Regions from separate parts of the Erwinia sp. BNK-24-b genome, predicted to be linked through region 1. Evidence: predicted binding sites of a transcription regulator. Region 1 holds the regulator's gene; the other holds the start of a gene.
The links. Region 1 encodes Fur, which represses iron uptake genes when iron is present. Its sites were predicted from a motif close to ATAATAATGAGAACNACTATCAA; they were not measured.
Positions count from the first base shown of each region.

Region 2: ACMGGR_RS02855 (TonB-dependent siderophore receptor) is a predicted target of Fur. The motif match lies at 5,754-5,776, and genes of this name have one in related genera.

Region 1 is NZ_CP179901.1:3,274,906-3,283,008, reverse strand. It holds gene chiP (chitoporin ChiP) at 1-440, shown strand, start outside; gene ACMGGR_RS14990 (beta-N-acetylhexosaminidase) at 580-3,234, shown strand; gene fur (ferric iron uptake transcriptional regulator) at 3,429-3,872, opposite strand; gene fldA (flavodoxin FldA) at 4,233-4,763, opposite strand; gene ybfE (LexA regulated protein) at 4,903-5,184, opposite strand; gene ybfF (esterase) at 5,330-6,094, opposite strand; gene seqA (replication initiation negative regulator SeqA) at 6,342-6,890, shown strand; gene pgm (phosphoglucomutase (alpha-D-glucose-1,6-bisphosphate-dependent)) at 6,913-8,103, shown strand, end outside.
Region 2 is NZ_CP179901.1:601,921-610,023, forward strand. It holds gene ACMGGR_RS02830 (YopT-type cysteine protease domain-containing protein) at 1,406-1,996, shown strand; gene ACMGGR_RS02835 (hypothetical protein) at 2,186-2,317, opposite strand; gene ACMGGR_RS02840 (hypothetical protein) at 2,930-3,274, opposite strand; gene ACMGGR_RS02845 (Gfo/Idh/MocA family protein) at 3,516-4,547, shown strand; gene ACMGGR_RS02850 (arylamine N-acetyltransferase family protein) at 4,707-5,501, shown strand; gene ACMGGR_RS02855 (TonB-dependent siderophore receptor) at 5,826-8,103, shown strand, end outside.

The sequences.
Region 1 (8,103 bases):
AGGGGTTCTTTCTGCAACGTATGACGCCGGGCTACGCCACCTCAAATGGTCGGCTGGACGTCTGGTGGGATTCCCGGTCGGATTTCAACGCCAACGGCGAAAAAGCCCTGTTTGCGGGCGTGATGTATGACCTGAAAAACTGGCAGTTGCCAGGCTGGGCAGTGGGCACCTCATACGCCTGGGGTTGGGATGCCAAACCTTCCCCTGCTTATGACCAAAATCACCGTCTGAAAGAGTCCGCATGGAACCTGGATTTACTGTACACCGTGCAGCAGGGCTTCATTAAAGGCACCTCATTCAAACTGCACTACACACGTTACGATAACCATTCCGCTATTCCCAGCTGGAGCGGCGGCTATGGCAATATTTTTCAGGATGAGCAGGACATAAAATTTATTGTTATGGCACCTTTGACACTTTTTCAGGCGGACAGGCCCTGACCGATGATTTGCAGAAGGTTCTTCTTCAGCGGCCCGGGCAAAAGTTTATCCGGTAGCGAAATGTGGCAAGGGTATTAAGGCGTAGCCTGACAAATATCAGCAATAAATTAAACAGATCAATGATGAACAAGGAAAACGGATGAATAAGTTCAGAGTCAGTCTTGTTGCCATAGCGTTAGCCTCAACATTGGGTAGCGCTATCGCCAGCGAAGATCGGGAAATTGTCGATCAGATTAGCCAGTTTGGCGTGAAATATAAGGTAACGGATAACCAGGCTGCGCAGCATGGTGTGAACTGCGCAGGGCTGGGGGCCGACTGGGCCTCCTGTAACCGGGCAACGATCACTTTAACCAACCCGGGGCCGGCAATCGACAGTAAGAACTGGGCAATTTATATGTCTAACGTTCATAAAACGCTGAAGGTCGACAGTGAAGAATTCCGCATGGTGCATATTGTCGGGGATTTGACCCGGCTGGAGCCTACGGAGAAATTCAAAGGCTTTGCGGCCGGTGAATCAGTGGTCATTCCGATTATAAATGAATACTGGCAGCTATATATCACCGACGTCATGCCTCGCTGGTACGTTACGTCGGGCAAAGCAAAGCCTAAAACTATTGCCAGTACCGATTCTGAAGATCTGACTACCTTCGTTGAGCCATTCGGCAATCAATGGAAGCGTATTCCGGATGATAAAAACGTGCTGATGGCCGCAGCGAGCCGCTTTGACAAAAACAGTGACGTGGCTCTGCTACCCGCCACAGCCTTAAGAGGAAAAATTGTCCCTGAGCCGCGATGGGCAGAAATATTGCCGGAAGATGCCGACCTGTCAAAAGGCGTAAAACTGGACCTGAGCAGTTTACCTGCAGAAATGGAACTGGCGGTGCAGCAGCGTTTTCAGCTGTCGGGAATAAAAGTACAGGGCAGTGGTTATAAAATTTCTACGCGCGTTGACGGTAAAGCGTTAAGCAAAGAGCTGGCAGTTTCAGGCGGCTATCTGTTAACAATCGGCCAGGATAAGGCTGAAGTCATTGGTTACGATCGCAACGGTGTGTTCTATGGCCTGCAGTCAATTCTCTCACTGCTTCCGGCCGATGGCAGTGCAAAAATCGCCACCATGAAGGTCAATGACGCCCCGCGTTTTGCTATGCGCGCCGTTTTTCTGGATGTAGCCCGCAATTTTCACAGTAAAGCCGCCGTGATGCGTATGTTAGATCAGCTGAGCGCATGGAAAATTAACACCTTCCACTTTCATCTTAGCGATGACGAAGCATGGCGAATTGAGATCCCGGGCCTGCCGGAGCTCACGGAGGTTGGCAGTAAGCGCTGTCATGACCTCAGCGAGCAGCGTTGCCTGTTACCACAGCTGGGGTCAGGGCCGGACAGTGACAACAACGGCAGCGGCCATTTTAGCCGCCAGGACTATATCGACATTGTGAAATACGCTGCGGCTCGCGGCATTAACGTTATCCCGGAAATAGACATGCCCGCCCACGCCCGTGCCGCCGTCATTTCCATGGAGGCACGCTACAACAAACTGATAAAAGAAGGGAAAAGAGCAGAAGCTTCAGAATACCGCCTGGTTGACCCCACTGATGATTCTAATACCACCTCGGTACAGCTTTACGATCGTACCAGCTATCTGAACCCTTGTTTGTCATCTTCTCTGCGCTTCACTGATAAGGTTATCAGTGAAATTCAGGCCATGCATCAAGAAGCCGGGCAGCCGCTGCAAACGTGGCACTTTGGCGGCGACGAAGCGAAAAACATTCGCCTGGGGGCCGGTTATTCAGACATAAATAAACCCGTTGCCGGCACTGGCCTTCTTGATATGAGTAAGGAAGACAAGCCGTGGGCAAAATCGCAGGTTTGCCAGGCAATGATCAAAGACGGCAAAGTAGCGGATCTTGAACATCTGCCCAGCTACTTTGCGCTGCAGGTTAGCCAGCAGGTTAAGCAACATGGTATCGACAAAATGCAGGCATGGCAGGATGGCCTGAAAGATGCCGAAAATGCCGACACGTTTGCCACTAAACGTGTTGCTGTTAATTTCTGGGATACGCTGTACTGGGGTGGTTTTGATTCGGCTAACGACTGGGCAAATAAAGGTTATGAGGTAATTATCTCCAGCCCTGACTACGTTTATATGGATTTTCCCTACGAGGTAAATCCACTGGAGCGCGGTTACTACTGGGGAACGCGGTTTAGCGACGAGCGTAAAATGTTTAGCTTCGCACCTGATAATCTACCGCAAAATGCCGAAACCTCTGTGGATCGCGATGGTAAAACCTTCACCGCGAAATCTGACAAAACCTGGCCTGGCGCTTATGGTCTGTCGGCCCAGCTCTGGAGCGAAACGTCACGTACCGATCGTCAAATGGAGTATATGATTTTCCCTCGCGTGGCTGCAGTGGCTGAAAGAGCCTGGCACCGCGCGGCCTGGGAGCTGGACTATAAGGCGGGTAAAGAGTTTATTGGCGGTGTTACCCAACATGTTGATCGGCAGGTGCTGCTGGAAGACTGGCAAATGTTCGCTAATCTGCTGGGGCAGCGTGAGCTGGCAAGGCTGGATAAAGCCGGCATTCATTATCGCCTGCCGGTTCCCGGTGCGCGAATTGCCGATGGTAAACTGGAAGCCAATATTGCGCTGCCGGGGTTAATCATTGAATATAGCGTGGATGAGGGGAAAAACTGGCGGCGCTACGAGGCAAATATGCAGCCAACGGTCGCTGGCAAAGTTATGGTCCGTTCTGTTAGTCCGGATGGAAAACGTTTCAGCCGTACAGAAACGCTCTGATATGCCCGGCTCACTTATGCGTTTGGGAAAATAGCAGGGCGCATTCTTTGTATCTAAAATACGGATTTTGCCAGATTGATCGTTCAGACCGCTGGCTGGCACTTTTTGCGGATCGATTGTGCTTTTTAACAAAAAGCCTGCCCTTGGGTTAAAAAAAAACCGGTGAGCGATCACCGGTTTTTTTGTATCAGGCATTATTTATCGTGCAGCGAGTCATCTTCACGGCAGTCGCCGGTGGCGCAGTGGCCATAAAGGTAGAGGCTGTGGTTGCTCAACTTGATACCGTGTTTGGTGGCGATATCACGCTGGCGAGATTCGATGGATTCATCTCTGAATTCGATCACTTTGCCGCAGTCCAGGCAGATAAGGTGGTCGTGATGATGCTGCTGCGTCAGTTCGAACACGGACTTGCCGCCTTCAAAGTTGTGACGGGTAACGATCCCTGCGTCATCAAACTGGTTCAGCACGCGGTAAACCGTGGCCAGACCAATCTCTTCGCCCATATCAATCAGGCGCTTATACAAGTCTTCCGCGCTGACGTGATGGCTCTCTGGCTCCTGAAGCACTTCCAGAATTTTTAGTCGAGGAAGCGTGACTTTCAGGCCGGCCTTCTTTAATGCGGTGTTGTTGTCAGTCATGCGGATATTGTCCTGTTACTTTACTGGTCACTAAATGGCTGAAAAGCCGTGAGCATCGGTCGACGCAAAAGCTGAGCGTCTCATTATAGAACTGATGCCTGGAAGAAACCACAGCAGAGATGCAAAACCATTGAGGGATGTAAGGATAAGATGTCGTTACGTCCGGAAAGCAAGCACCCATCTGTACCGGGTTAATATTCGTACATTCAACCTTTATCATCATTATGGTGAAAAGCGTTGCGTGAACGGAGCCGTACTATTGTACCGTTTTCCAGGCAAAAGTTACAAAAAAGTAGCTATCGATGCGATAGGAAAATGCGTTGGCCCGCACAAAATTGCCTGTTCGGCGGGCCGGGATCATCAGGCTTCGAGAATATCTTTCAGCTGAAGTTCTTCAGAAATCTGGTTTACCCACTTCTCGGTGCGCTCTTTGGTCAGTTCCGGCTGACGATCTTCATCAATGGCTAAGCCCAGGAAATGATTGTCGTCCGCCAGGCCTTTGGACGCTTCGAAGTGGTAACCTTCGGTTGGCCAGTGGCCCACGATGACCGCGCCGTTCGGTTCGATAATATCGCGGATAGTGCCCATCGCATCGCAGAAATATTCCGCGTAATCTTCCTGATCGCCACAGCCAAACAGCGCAACCAGCTTGCCGTTAAAGTCAATCTCTTCCAGCGTTGGGAAAAAGTCATCCCAGTCGCACTGCGCTTCGCCGTAGTACCAGGTTGGGATGCCCAGCAGCAAAATATCAAAGGCTTCAAGGTCTTCTTTGCTGCTTTTAGCGATATCATGAACTTCAGCCACCTCGTTACCGAGCTGCTTCTGGATCATTTTTGCAATGTTTTCCGTATTGCCCGTATCGCTGCCAAAGAAAATGCCTACGATTGCCATGACTTTAATAACCTCTTGAAACTTAATGATATGCGGCGGCTAGCCTGATGATGTAAACGGCAATAATAGCAGACAGCCACGGGAGGATAAACGGCTAATCCTCCCACATTTGTCGCTTTGTGCTTTGCCGCTGCGCCGCTCAGCGCGTTGGTTTGGCTAACTGCGCCATGAGCATCTCTTCAATCAGCTCGCTGCGGCTCATGTTGCGCTGCTCGGCGAGCTGGTTCAGGGCATCAACCGCGTCACTGTTCATTTTCAGCTCTACGCGCTTCAGCCCGCGCACTTTATCACGCTTAAGCTGGTTGCGTTTATTAATACGCAGCTGCTCATCACGCGTCAGCGGATTGGTTTTGGGTCGTCCCGGGCGACGCTCGTCTGCGAACAGATCGATCGTGGTGCGGTCCGTGTTTTCTTTTGCCATAGAATCGTGATACTGAAGGCTGGAGTTCTGATGGATTGGGCCATTAACATCGGCGACCGCAGTCGCCGACAAATTTTAGCGCGCCATCATACCCCAGTGAAAGTCGTGTCGACAAGATTAAAGCCTTTTACCGAAACAATTGTTTTCACAGAGCAAAAAAGCGGCGAATGGCGCGTAAAACGGCATCGGGCTTTTCAGCATGCACCCAGTGACCCGCTCCGGCTATCACATGCGCCTTTGCCGCAGGAAACTGAGCCAGCAGCGCCTGGCGATAATCTTCCGTTATATAGGGAGAAAGCTCGCCGCGAATAAACAGCGCCGGGCCGGGCCAGGCAGGCTGCGCTTGCCAGCCAATGATTTGATCATAGCACCGCCACAGCACAGGCACATTAAAACGCCATTCGCCATCATGAAAAGACTTCAGTAAAAACTGAATCACGCCTTCTTCGTCTATAGTTTGTCGCATCAGTGCGGCGGCTTCGCGGCGACCGGTGAGGCCCGCCTCGCTCACTGCCTTAAGCGCGGCAAAGATTCCGTCATGGTGGCGCTGCTGATAGGCAACCGGTGCAATATCAATAACAACAAGTTTTTCAATGCGTTCCGGCGCCAGCGCGGCCAGCATCATGGCGATTTTGCCGCCCATGGAGTGGCCGATAACGGAAAATTTTGCGATGCCCTGCTGGTCAAGCGATGCCAGGATGTCGTGAGCCATTGCCGGATAGTCCATCTCGTCGGCACGCGGCGAGAGGCCGTGGTTACGCACGTCAAACTGGAGAACGCGACAGGCATCTTTTAACCCACGCGCCAGCACGCCAAGGTTGTCCAGATTGCCGAAAAGACCGTGAATCAGCACGACTGGCGCGGTAAAAGTGTCCATTTGTTCAGATTGCAGGCGGTAATTCAATTTCATGGCAAACTTCTTACAGGAGAAACGAAGGGTTAGGGTATCATAAAACATTGATTTTCTGCCGGAGCGGGCCGCCGGATCGTAAACGATCTTTTTACGGCATATTCCGACTTTTGTTCACAATCGGGGCTGGCGCTACACCCCGGCAGGATTTAACTTTATAATCCTCGTGTTAGAGCTGGTCTGTCTGCGCATGCGCAAAAACATGTCGCTAACTGGCTCTTATCAGCAATAATCGTACTGGATCAAGATGAAAACTATTGAAGTCGACGAAGAACTCTACCGTTATATCGCCAGCCACACGCAGCATATCGGTGAAAGCGCCTCTGATATTTTACGCCGGATGCTGAAATTTTCTGCCGGTCAGACGGTGGAAAAGGCGCCGGCACCCGCAGCAGCGCCTGCCGCGGTAAGCGTTGAAACGGCTGTTAAAGAGGAAGCCCGCCCGCAGGATCGCGTTCGCGCCGTGCGTGAACTGCTGCTGTCGGACGAGTATGCGGAGCAGAAGAAAGCGGTAAACCGTTTTATGCTGATCCTGTCGACTTTATACAATCTGGATCCCAAGGTATTTGCCGCCGCGACCGAGTCACTACACGGTCGTACGCGCGTCTACTTTGCAGGCAATCAGCAAACCCTGGTACAGAATGGCACCCATACCAAGCCGCAGCATATTCCGGGCACGCCGTATTGGGTGATTACCAACACTAACACAGGTCGCAAACGCAGCATGATTGAACACATCATGTCGTCCATGCAGTTCCCGGCGGAACTGGCAGACAAAGTTTGCGGCACCCTCTAATAAGCGTCAGGGAGAAGCGCCAATGGCCAGTCACCCCCGTGCCGGGCAGCCAGCCCAGCAGAGCGATTTGATTAACGTTGCACAATTAACCTCGCAGTATTATGTCCTGCAGCCGGAACCCGGCAACGCAGAGCATGCGGTAAAATTCGGCACGTCCGGCCATCGCGGCAGCGCAGGACGACACAGCTTCAACGAGACGCATATTCTGGCCATTGCTCAGGCAATTGCGGAAGAGCGTAAAAAGAACGGCGTTACTGGACCTTGCTACGTCGGCAAAGACACGCACGCGCTGTCTGAACCGGCCATTATTTCCGTACTGGAAGTACTGGCGGCGAACGGCGTGGACGTTATTGTGCAGCAGGACAACGGCTATACGCCGACGCCCGCTATCTCTAACGCCATTCTGGAGCACAACAAAGCGGGCGGCGCACAGGCTGACGGCATCGTTATCACGCCTTCGCATAACCCACCGGAAGATGGCGGCATTAAATATAACCCGCCAAACGGCGGCCCGGCCGATACCAACGTGACCAAAGTAGTTGAAGATCGCGCTAACCAGCTGATCAAAGACGGCCTGAAAGACGTTAAGCGCATCGCGCTGGATAAAGCCTGGGCAAGCGGCCGTTTACAGGAAAAAGATCTGATCCAGCCTTATATCGAAGGCCTGGCAGAGATCATCGATATTCCTGCTATTCAGAAAGCGGGCCTGAAAATCGGCGTCGATCCGCTCGGCGGCTCCGGCATCGCCTACTGGCAGCGCATTGCGGAATTCTACAAGCTGGATCTGACTATCGTTAACGATTCCGTCGATCAGACTTTCCGCTTTATGCACCTGGATAAAGATGGCGTGATCCGCATGGATTGCTCTTCTGAAAGCGCGATGGCGGGCCTGCTGGCGCTGCGCGACAAGTTCGATCTGGCGTTTGCCAACGATCCGGATTATGACCGCCACGGTATCGTCACGCCGGCTGGCCTGATGAATCCAAACCACTACCTGGCCGTTGCTATCAACTACCTGTTCCAGCATCGTCCACAGTGGGGCAAAGAAGTCGCCGTCGGCAAAACGCTGGTTTCCAGCGCGATGATCGACCGCGTAGTTAACGATATTGGCCGCAAGCTGGTTGAAGTGCCGGTTGGCTTTAAATGGTTTGTTGACGGCCTGTTCGACGGCAGCTTTGGCTTTGGCGGCGAAGAGAGCGCGGGCGCATCCTTC
Region 2 (8,103 bases), 2.2 Mb from region 1:
CCTATATTACCTGTTCTCTTAAAATATCCTCAACACACACCTGAATCTTGTAGTGAGCGCTGTATTTACATCTTAATATGTTATTTTATTGTGTAGTTATGATATTTGCTGGTTTTTTGTTCTTAATTGTTTTTGTTTGTTGGCATTATATGCCAAATTCTTCATATAAATAACCATCAAACTTAAAGTCTATTTTTTTGGTCAGGCCTGGAATAATAATTTGACCGTTTAGCTTACCTGAGTGCTTTTTTTTTACAAAAGCCTATATGACTGGCAACATGGTGTAAGGCTGGCAGGCGATGTGAATTATTTTTTCTTTAATAATATGTATGACTTAGCGATTACATCATTCCTGTGAAACGGTAAGTGCGGCTTATTTGTAGCGAAAAAAATTCTGAATTTGCCAGGACATTTCTCAGTATGCGTTTTTAACGAAAAAACAGACAGAACATAATGTCAGTTTATTTTTAATGGGAATAGTCTCATATTTTTTGGTTTTTACAAGCGATTTGCCTGACTATTTTTATCAGCGATCTTGCGGTCGGGTCTGAAGAGAGAAAGACTTTTTATCTTTAGCGTACTAATTAAAGTGCCGTCATGGCATATTCCCTGTGTTCCAGCATTATCGCGCCGTATCTGATTTTCCCAACGCAATTGGCTATGCCTCTATCCGCCATGTCAGGCGCTTTCCGTATGGCGTCCTCAATCACTTTAACGCCGTGCGGCATCAGGATACCTTTGGGGCCGTTGCTGCTCACGCCCTGAATTTGCCACTCTGGCAGAGGCAGCATAAGAACCCACAATCAGGCGAGCTGCAGGAAATAGTGTCGCACGCCTGTAGCGTAAGAGTGTGACCGTTCATCCGCATCGGGTAAACTCCAGGCCGCAGGCCAGATCGTTGAGCAGTTTATTTTTGGTTTGACTGTTACAGAAGAGTAAAAACCCGCTATGCAATATAAGAAAAAGCATTTTAATGCTGAACGATTTGTCATGGTGGTGAATAAAAATAAATTAAGGTAATTAAAAAAACAGGAGTGTTTAACATATGATTACACTATTCAGCCTCGAACCCAGACTGGCAAATAATTTTTTAGACAGAGAACTGGCGGGTGGAGTGTGCTTAACTGCTGTAATAGACTTTTGCTACTACGAGGTACGTAACTGGCCTCAGACTTACAGTTATTACAATGATGTATTCAAATTTGGGGCCAGGCAGCGTGCGTACACTATGCACTATGCGGCAAACTTTTCGCACGCTGAAACGTACCAGATGATGAACGGCGTTAAGCCAGATATTAACCACTTCTTAATACCTATGATCAGGCAGACCGATGGTATTGACTATGAATATATAATTAATAAAGACTATGTTAGTCAACTGGCGGAGCTGCTTTCCGGCACTTATATGATTATTTTTAGGCATAAATACGGAAGGCACGCAGTAGCCTTGACTTTAAGAAAAGGTAACTGGGTTTTTTTTGACCCTAATTTTGGTTCATTTTTGTGTGATAAAGGAATATTTGAATTTGTTGTTTTTTTAGAGTCTATATACTCAATAGTAGATTTTTTTGCGTTAAAAATTATAAAAAAGAACAGGTTCCCGTTAGAGAAAACGGTTTTTTCCCGCTATGGTCAACGCATTTCGTCCGAGCCGGCGTTGCAGGGTATGACTTCCGCCCACAGGCCCGAGGCTGACGTTCCTGTGCCCGCCCGGCGACGTAGCATTGCTCCGGCACCAGCCCCGCGACGTGGTGCTCCTGTGCCCACCTCGCGACGTAGCACTGCTCCGGTACCAGCCCCGCGACATGGTGCTCCTGTGCCCGCCTCGCGACGTAGCACTGCTCCGGTACCAGCCCCGCGACATGGTGCTCCTGTGCCCGCTCCACGACGTAGCATTGCTCCGGTACCCGTCCCGCGACATGGTGCTCCGGCACCAGCTCCACGCAGTAGTGCTGTTCCGGTGCCGGCATTACGGAAAACGTTCCAGGGGCGCTGATCTGACTGTCAGATAGCCTTTGTTGAATCGATTTTTCAGCTTACAGGCTACGCAAATGTAATTTTTTGCCAGGGAGAGGATTCATTTCCCTGGCCTTTGCCGCGACAGATGCTGCTCACACCCTTTTTCTCACTTAATTGAGGGGAAGAGGAGTCCGGCGGTGCGCAGGATATACACAGCGCAGGCGTGCTACCCTTTATGGGTCTGGCAGCAAAAATAGCAGGCCTTTACCTGTTGACCAAAACGTACCCTGGCAATCGTCATGGCCTGTAGCGGCGCATACAGACTGCCAATAAATACCAGCTTATCTTTGATGGGCATTTTGGGGCAGCCCTGCCTGTGCAACAAATGACAATCCAGCTGTTCTCGCTGCTGAGTCACATAATAATAGTCAGCCTGCATAGCAATTATTCCACCGTAAAGGTCAGTTTTGATGCCGGGTAATAATTTAGAACAGGCATTATAACTTTAATTGGCAGTAAAATGAGACGAGGATATAATTTACAGATAAGTTGCAAAAAAACCTGTTAAGCGTTTTTTACTAATGACTAAAGGTTCGGGCTGGATTTTTTTTAGCAACTAAAAATATTTTTATTAATCTGTTTTATTTATCTTTTCCGCGTGCAGTTATATTGACTGAATTTTAATTTATTATGGTCGTAAAAATAAGGGATGACTACAGGGCTATCGCCAGCCTGGTGTGATGTTAAGGCGTGCTAACTGGTCTGCTCTGTTAATAAGAGAATTATTATTGATGCGCGTGCAGTCTGTTTAGCGCCAGGGATAATTATATTGTGCACCATAGTATGCCAGGGGCTGACCGTGTATGTTTACGATTTAACGCAGGTAAGCTGGTATAAAATGCTGCAATAATGTTAATAAGTAGCAGATGAGCAAAAAGTGCGGGCCGGAGACGCCGAGCCCGCTGACACGCTATTCAGGCTGCTTCGGCATCATCACGGCCAGGCAAGCATCCATTCCCTGATGGGCCTGCGTTTTCTCCATATCGTTCAGTTTCATGTAGCGCTGAATAGCGCCCTGCGCTGATTGTCGGTCAAAAGCGACTTTATCCACCGCGTAAGATGAGTTTTCGTTAATGATGACGTCATGCAGCTTATCGGCAAAGTCCGTTGCCGAAGCCGGTTCACCCATTGCATCAATAACGACGCAGACGGCTGCATAGTAGTGCGGATCCTGCCTGTGCGGCTTAAAAAAGAAGTAAAGAGCAATAGCGACGATGGGCAGCAGAATAAGGCAGGCAGTAGTTTGGCGTTTCATAAGGATGTTCTGAATCTGAAAAGAGTGGCGGCGAGCTTAACGCTTCGCTGGTCTCTGTGCCAGGCGAAAAGAGGCTTTGTTGTCGTCAGGTAGAGATTCAGGCCCTGAGGGTTTTCCATCAAGCGCGCCGTCACTTTCCCGCACTCCTCATCTTATAGTGTTGCTACTGACCGGCGAGGATAGCGTTCCGACGTCGCCGCTTTCCTTGCTGGCGTCAGCTCGTTGATAACAAGGAGCCAGTATGTTCCCTACAGCTTTACCCACACCTGAAACCGCGCATCCGCAGGCTATTCCAGCCTTGCGCTGGGGCATTCTTGGCCCGGGCTGGATCGCGGCGCATTTCGCCAAATCGTTACGGGAAAACAGCTCGCAGAAGCTGGTCGCTGTGGCAGGACGCAATGCGGAGAAAACGCAAGCCTTTGCCGATAAGTGGGCGATTCCGCATACCTTTAGCTCGGCGGAAGAGATGCTTGCCATGAACGATCTGGACGTGATCTATATCGCTACGCCACATAACCATCATTTTCCGGATGGGCTGCAGGCGCTACGGGCCGGTAAGCATGTGTTGATAGAAAAACCTTTGGCGCTAAATGCTACTGAAGGCGCGCAGCTGAAAGCCGAAGCGAAACGCCAGGGCGTGCTCTGTATGGAGGCGATGTGGTGCGACTTTACGCCGAAATATGCCGTGCTGCGCCAGCTGCTGGCTGATGGCGCACTGGGCGAACTGCATACCTTAATTGCCGATCACGGCGAGTTTTTCACCCCCGATCACCGCATTTTCAATGCCGATCTGGCGGGCGGCCCGATGCTGGATTTGGGCAGCTACCTGATTGCCTTTAGCGTCATGACCGGCGGCGCACCAACCTGGGTTCAGGCTATCGGCCAGCTGGCGGAAGGCGGTGTTAACGGCCAGGCCTCTATGCTGTTGCAGCACGCCAACGGCATGCATTCTGTGCTTAATACTACGCTGTTCAGCAATACGCCAGGCAGGGCAGTAATAGCCGGTCGCGACGCCACTATCGTGCTGGATGGACAATTTTACGCGCCGGGCGGCTTTGTCATGACGTCCAGCCAGGGCAACAAAACGCTGCGCTGGGAAGAGCCGCTTAACCGCTACGATCAGCTTTATCACGAAGCGGAGCATCTTGCCTGGTGTGTTGGCCAGGGCTTAATCGATTCGCCTGTCCGGCCGCTTAGCACGTCGCTGATGACGCTGTCCGCGATGGATGAGGTTCGTAGCCAGCTGGGCATCGTGTTTAACGAAGAAAAGTAGTTTATGGACGGGCAGTTTCTGACGCTGAACTAATGAAGAGTAAGGCTGGCGTGCCACGGACGGTGCGCTCTGAGAGGGCATGGCTGACGTGTTAATAGCGTGTTTCTGTATTCCGCAAAGCTGGTAACATAGCTTTTTCCCTCTGAAGAAACTGCCTGCATGAACGCTAATTCCTGTTTCTCCCGCTTTGCTGATATCGCCGGCCTGGCGATATCACCCGTTGCCAGCCTGGAAACGCTAAAAGCACTACACAAGGCATGGCCATCGATTATTCCTTTTGAAAATATTGATGTTTTGCTCGGCAAAAAGGTCAGTATTAACGCCGCTGATATTGCCGAAAAAATGCTGACGAAAAGACGCGGCGGCTACTGTTTTGAACATAATATTTTGTTCGGCGAAATGCTAAAAGAGCTCGGCTTTTCCGTTACCTCTCACCTTGCACGGGTGGTCTGGGGAATGGATACACCGGCGGCGACGCCACAAACGCATACGCTGCTGCTCGTTGCCCTCGACGGCATAAATTATCTTGCCGATGTCGGTTTTGGCGGCGTCAGCCTGACCGCGCCTTTACGGCTGGAAGAGGGAGAACAGCAGGGATTTTTACTGGAGCGATTGCCAGGCGGCGAATGGCTGCTGTCGGCAAACGGTGAAAGCAAACGGCTAATGTATATGGTTAACGAGCAACCCTGTGCTGAAGCGGATATCCTGGTTGCCAGTCATTTTGTTGAAACGTACAGCGAGTCGATATTTCGCCATAATCTGATGATGGCGAAAATAATTAATGGCCGTCAGGTAAATATGTTTAACCGCTGCCAGACAACCTATGGTGCTGAAAAGCAGGAGCAGGAAGCTCAATCGTATGAAGCGTTCTGCACGTTATTAATGGCTTTTTTTGCTAATAGCGATGTATTGAGCGAGACCGAACGTCAGGCCATTTATAAAAAAATAAGCTAACGATAAAGGGCAGGCTGTTAAGCCTGCCTTACCGCAACAAACCATTATTCACGCGCTAAAAATAATAAGGCCGGGCGGCCTTAGCTTACCTGCGTGCGCAATGACGGGTTACGGTACGCTTCCCGGCAGGGTTAAGGATCGTCGAACGGCAGTTTTGAGACGGGTGTTTACTTTTAACCTTATTTAATAAGGGGTTAAGGGAGGGGGGTTTAGGGCCATTCATTCTTCTGCACGCAAAAACCCTGATTGTAATTAATAATCATTCTCACTATAGTGTGTTTTTCCCGCTTTTCCTCTTCCACAGGGCCGGTGACAAATACCATTATGAAAGTTAAGTTTACGTTCTCTCTGTTGGCTTCACTTATTACCTCGAGCCTGGCAATAACTCCGGTATATGCAGAAAATAACGCAAAAGATATAACGGAAACCCAGATAAAAACAGGCGAGAATGCTGCCAAAATAAAGCAAAGCCAGACACAGGAAAATAACCAGAATAAAGATCTGGCTATTAAGGATGAAAAGAGCAGTAGCGAAAATACGATGACGGTTACGGCCCGGCAACAAACGTTACAGGCACCGGGCGTCTCCATTATCGACAGCACGGCAATAAAAAAACATCCCATTCAGCGCGACGTCGCGGAAATTATCCGCACTATGCCTGGCGTTAATCTTACCGGTAATTCTAACAGCGGCCAGCGCGGCAATAATCGCCAGATCGATATTCGCGGTATGGGGCCGGAAAATACGCTGATACTGATTGATGGCATGCCGGTGAGCAGCCGTAATTCAGTACGTTTTGGCTGGAGCGACGAGCGTGATACCCGCGGCGATACCAACTGGGTGCCGCCGGAAATGATTGACCGTATTGAGGTTATCCGTGGCCCGGCCGCCGCGCTTTATGGCAATGGCGCTATGGGCGGCGTGGTCAATATCATTACCAAACCCACCACCGATGCGTGGCACGGCAGTTTTAATTCCTATTTCAACGCGCCGGAGCATAAATCGGAAGGCAGCACCAAACGCTATAATGCCAGCCTGAGCGGCGCGCTGGCTGACAATGTCACCCTGCGGCTCTACGGCAACTGGAATAAAACGCAGGCGGACGCGCAGGATATTAACGAAAGCCACACCACGCCGCGGATTGGATCCTATGCCGGCTCCTGGCCATCCGGGCGCGAGGGCTTTATCAACAAGGACGTGCATTCCGCACTGCGCTGGGCATTTTTACCAAACCAGGCGCTGGAGCTGGATGCGGGCTTCAGCCGTCAGGGCAATCTCTACGCTGGTGATACGCAGAACACCAACAGCAACGCGCTGGTAAAGAAATATTATGGCAAAGAAACCAACGTCCTTTATCGCCAGTCGCTTAGCCTGAAATATACCGGCGCATGGGACAACGGCATCACCACCAGCAACTACGTTCAGTTTGAAAAAACACGTAACACCCGTCTTAACGAAGGACTGTCTGGCGGCATCGCGGGGATTTTCAGCCCCTCCGATGAAGGTTTCTCCACCATTACGCTGTATGACACCAACCTGCACTCAGAGGTTAATCTTCCGCTTGATCTTTGGGTTAATCAGACCGTCACGCTCGGCGCGGAAATGAATCATCAGGCAATGAAAGATCCTGCCTCTAATACCGAATCCACCACCGCGGGCGGCGCGGTAGAAGGCATCGCCAGCTCCGGGCGCGATATAAACAGCTCAGCCGATATTTATGGTATTTATACGGAAGATAATATTGAGCTGACCGATACCACGCGCCTGACGCCGGGAATTCGTTTTAATCACCAGAGCATCACCGGCAGCAACTGGAGCCCGGCGCTGAATCTGTCGCAGGAACTGGGCAGCGACTTTACCCTGAAGCTGGGGATCGCCCGCGCCTGGAAAGCGCCTAATCTCTATCAAACCAACCCCAACTACCTGTTATTCAGTAAAGGACAGGGCTGCTACGACAGCGCGGGCTACTGCTATCTACAGGGAAATCGTGATTTAAAAGCGGAAACCAGCGTCAATAAAGAGATCGGCATTGAATATAACCATGATGATGTACAGGCCGGTCTGACCTGGTATCGCAACGACTACCATGACAAAATCGAAGGCGGCTATACGGCGGAATATTCCAACGGTACTTCGGATGTTTATAAGTGGGAAAACGTGCCGAAAGCGGTGGTGCAGGGACTGGAAGGAACGCTTAATTTCCCGATTACCGCTGCGGTGTCGATGAAAAATAACTTCACCTGGATTATCGACAATCAGAATAAAACCACCGGCGATTACCTCTCCATTATCCCGAAATATACGCTTAATTCGACGCTGGACTGGCAGGCTACGAATGACCTCTCCGTGCAGGGGACGCTGACCTGGTATGGCCGTCAGAAACCGAAAAAATATAACTATAAAGGCGAAGCGACTTCGGGCAGCGAAACCCGTCAGGTAAAACCTTATGCGCTGGTGGGCGTCAGTGCGACCTATAACGTGACCAAAAATCTGGACGTCACGACTGGTATCGACAACCTGTTCGATAAACGTCATTTCCGTGAAGGCAACGCTCAAAGTACCGGTAATGCGACCACGGGTGCCTACCTGTGGGGAGCGGGAG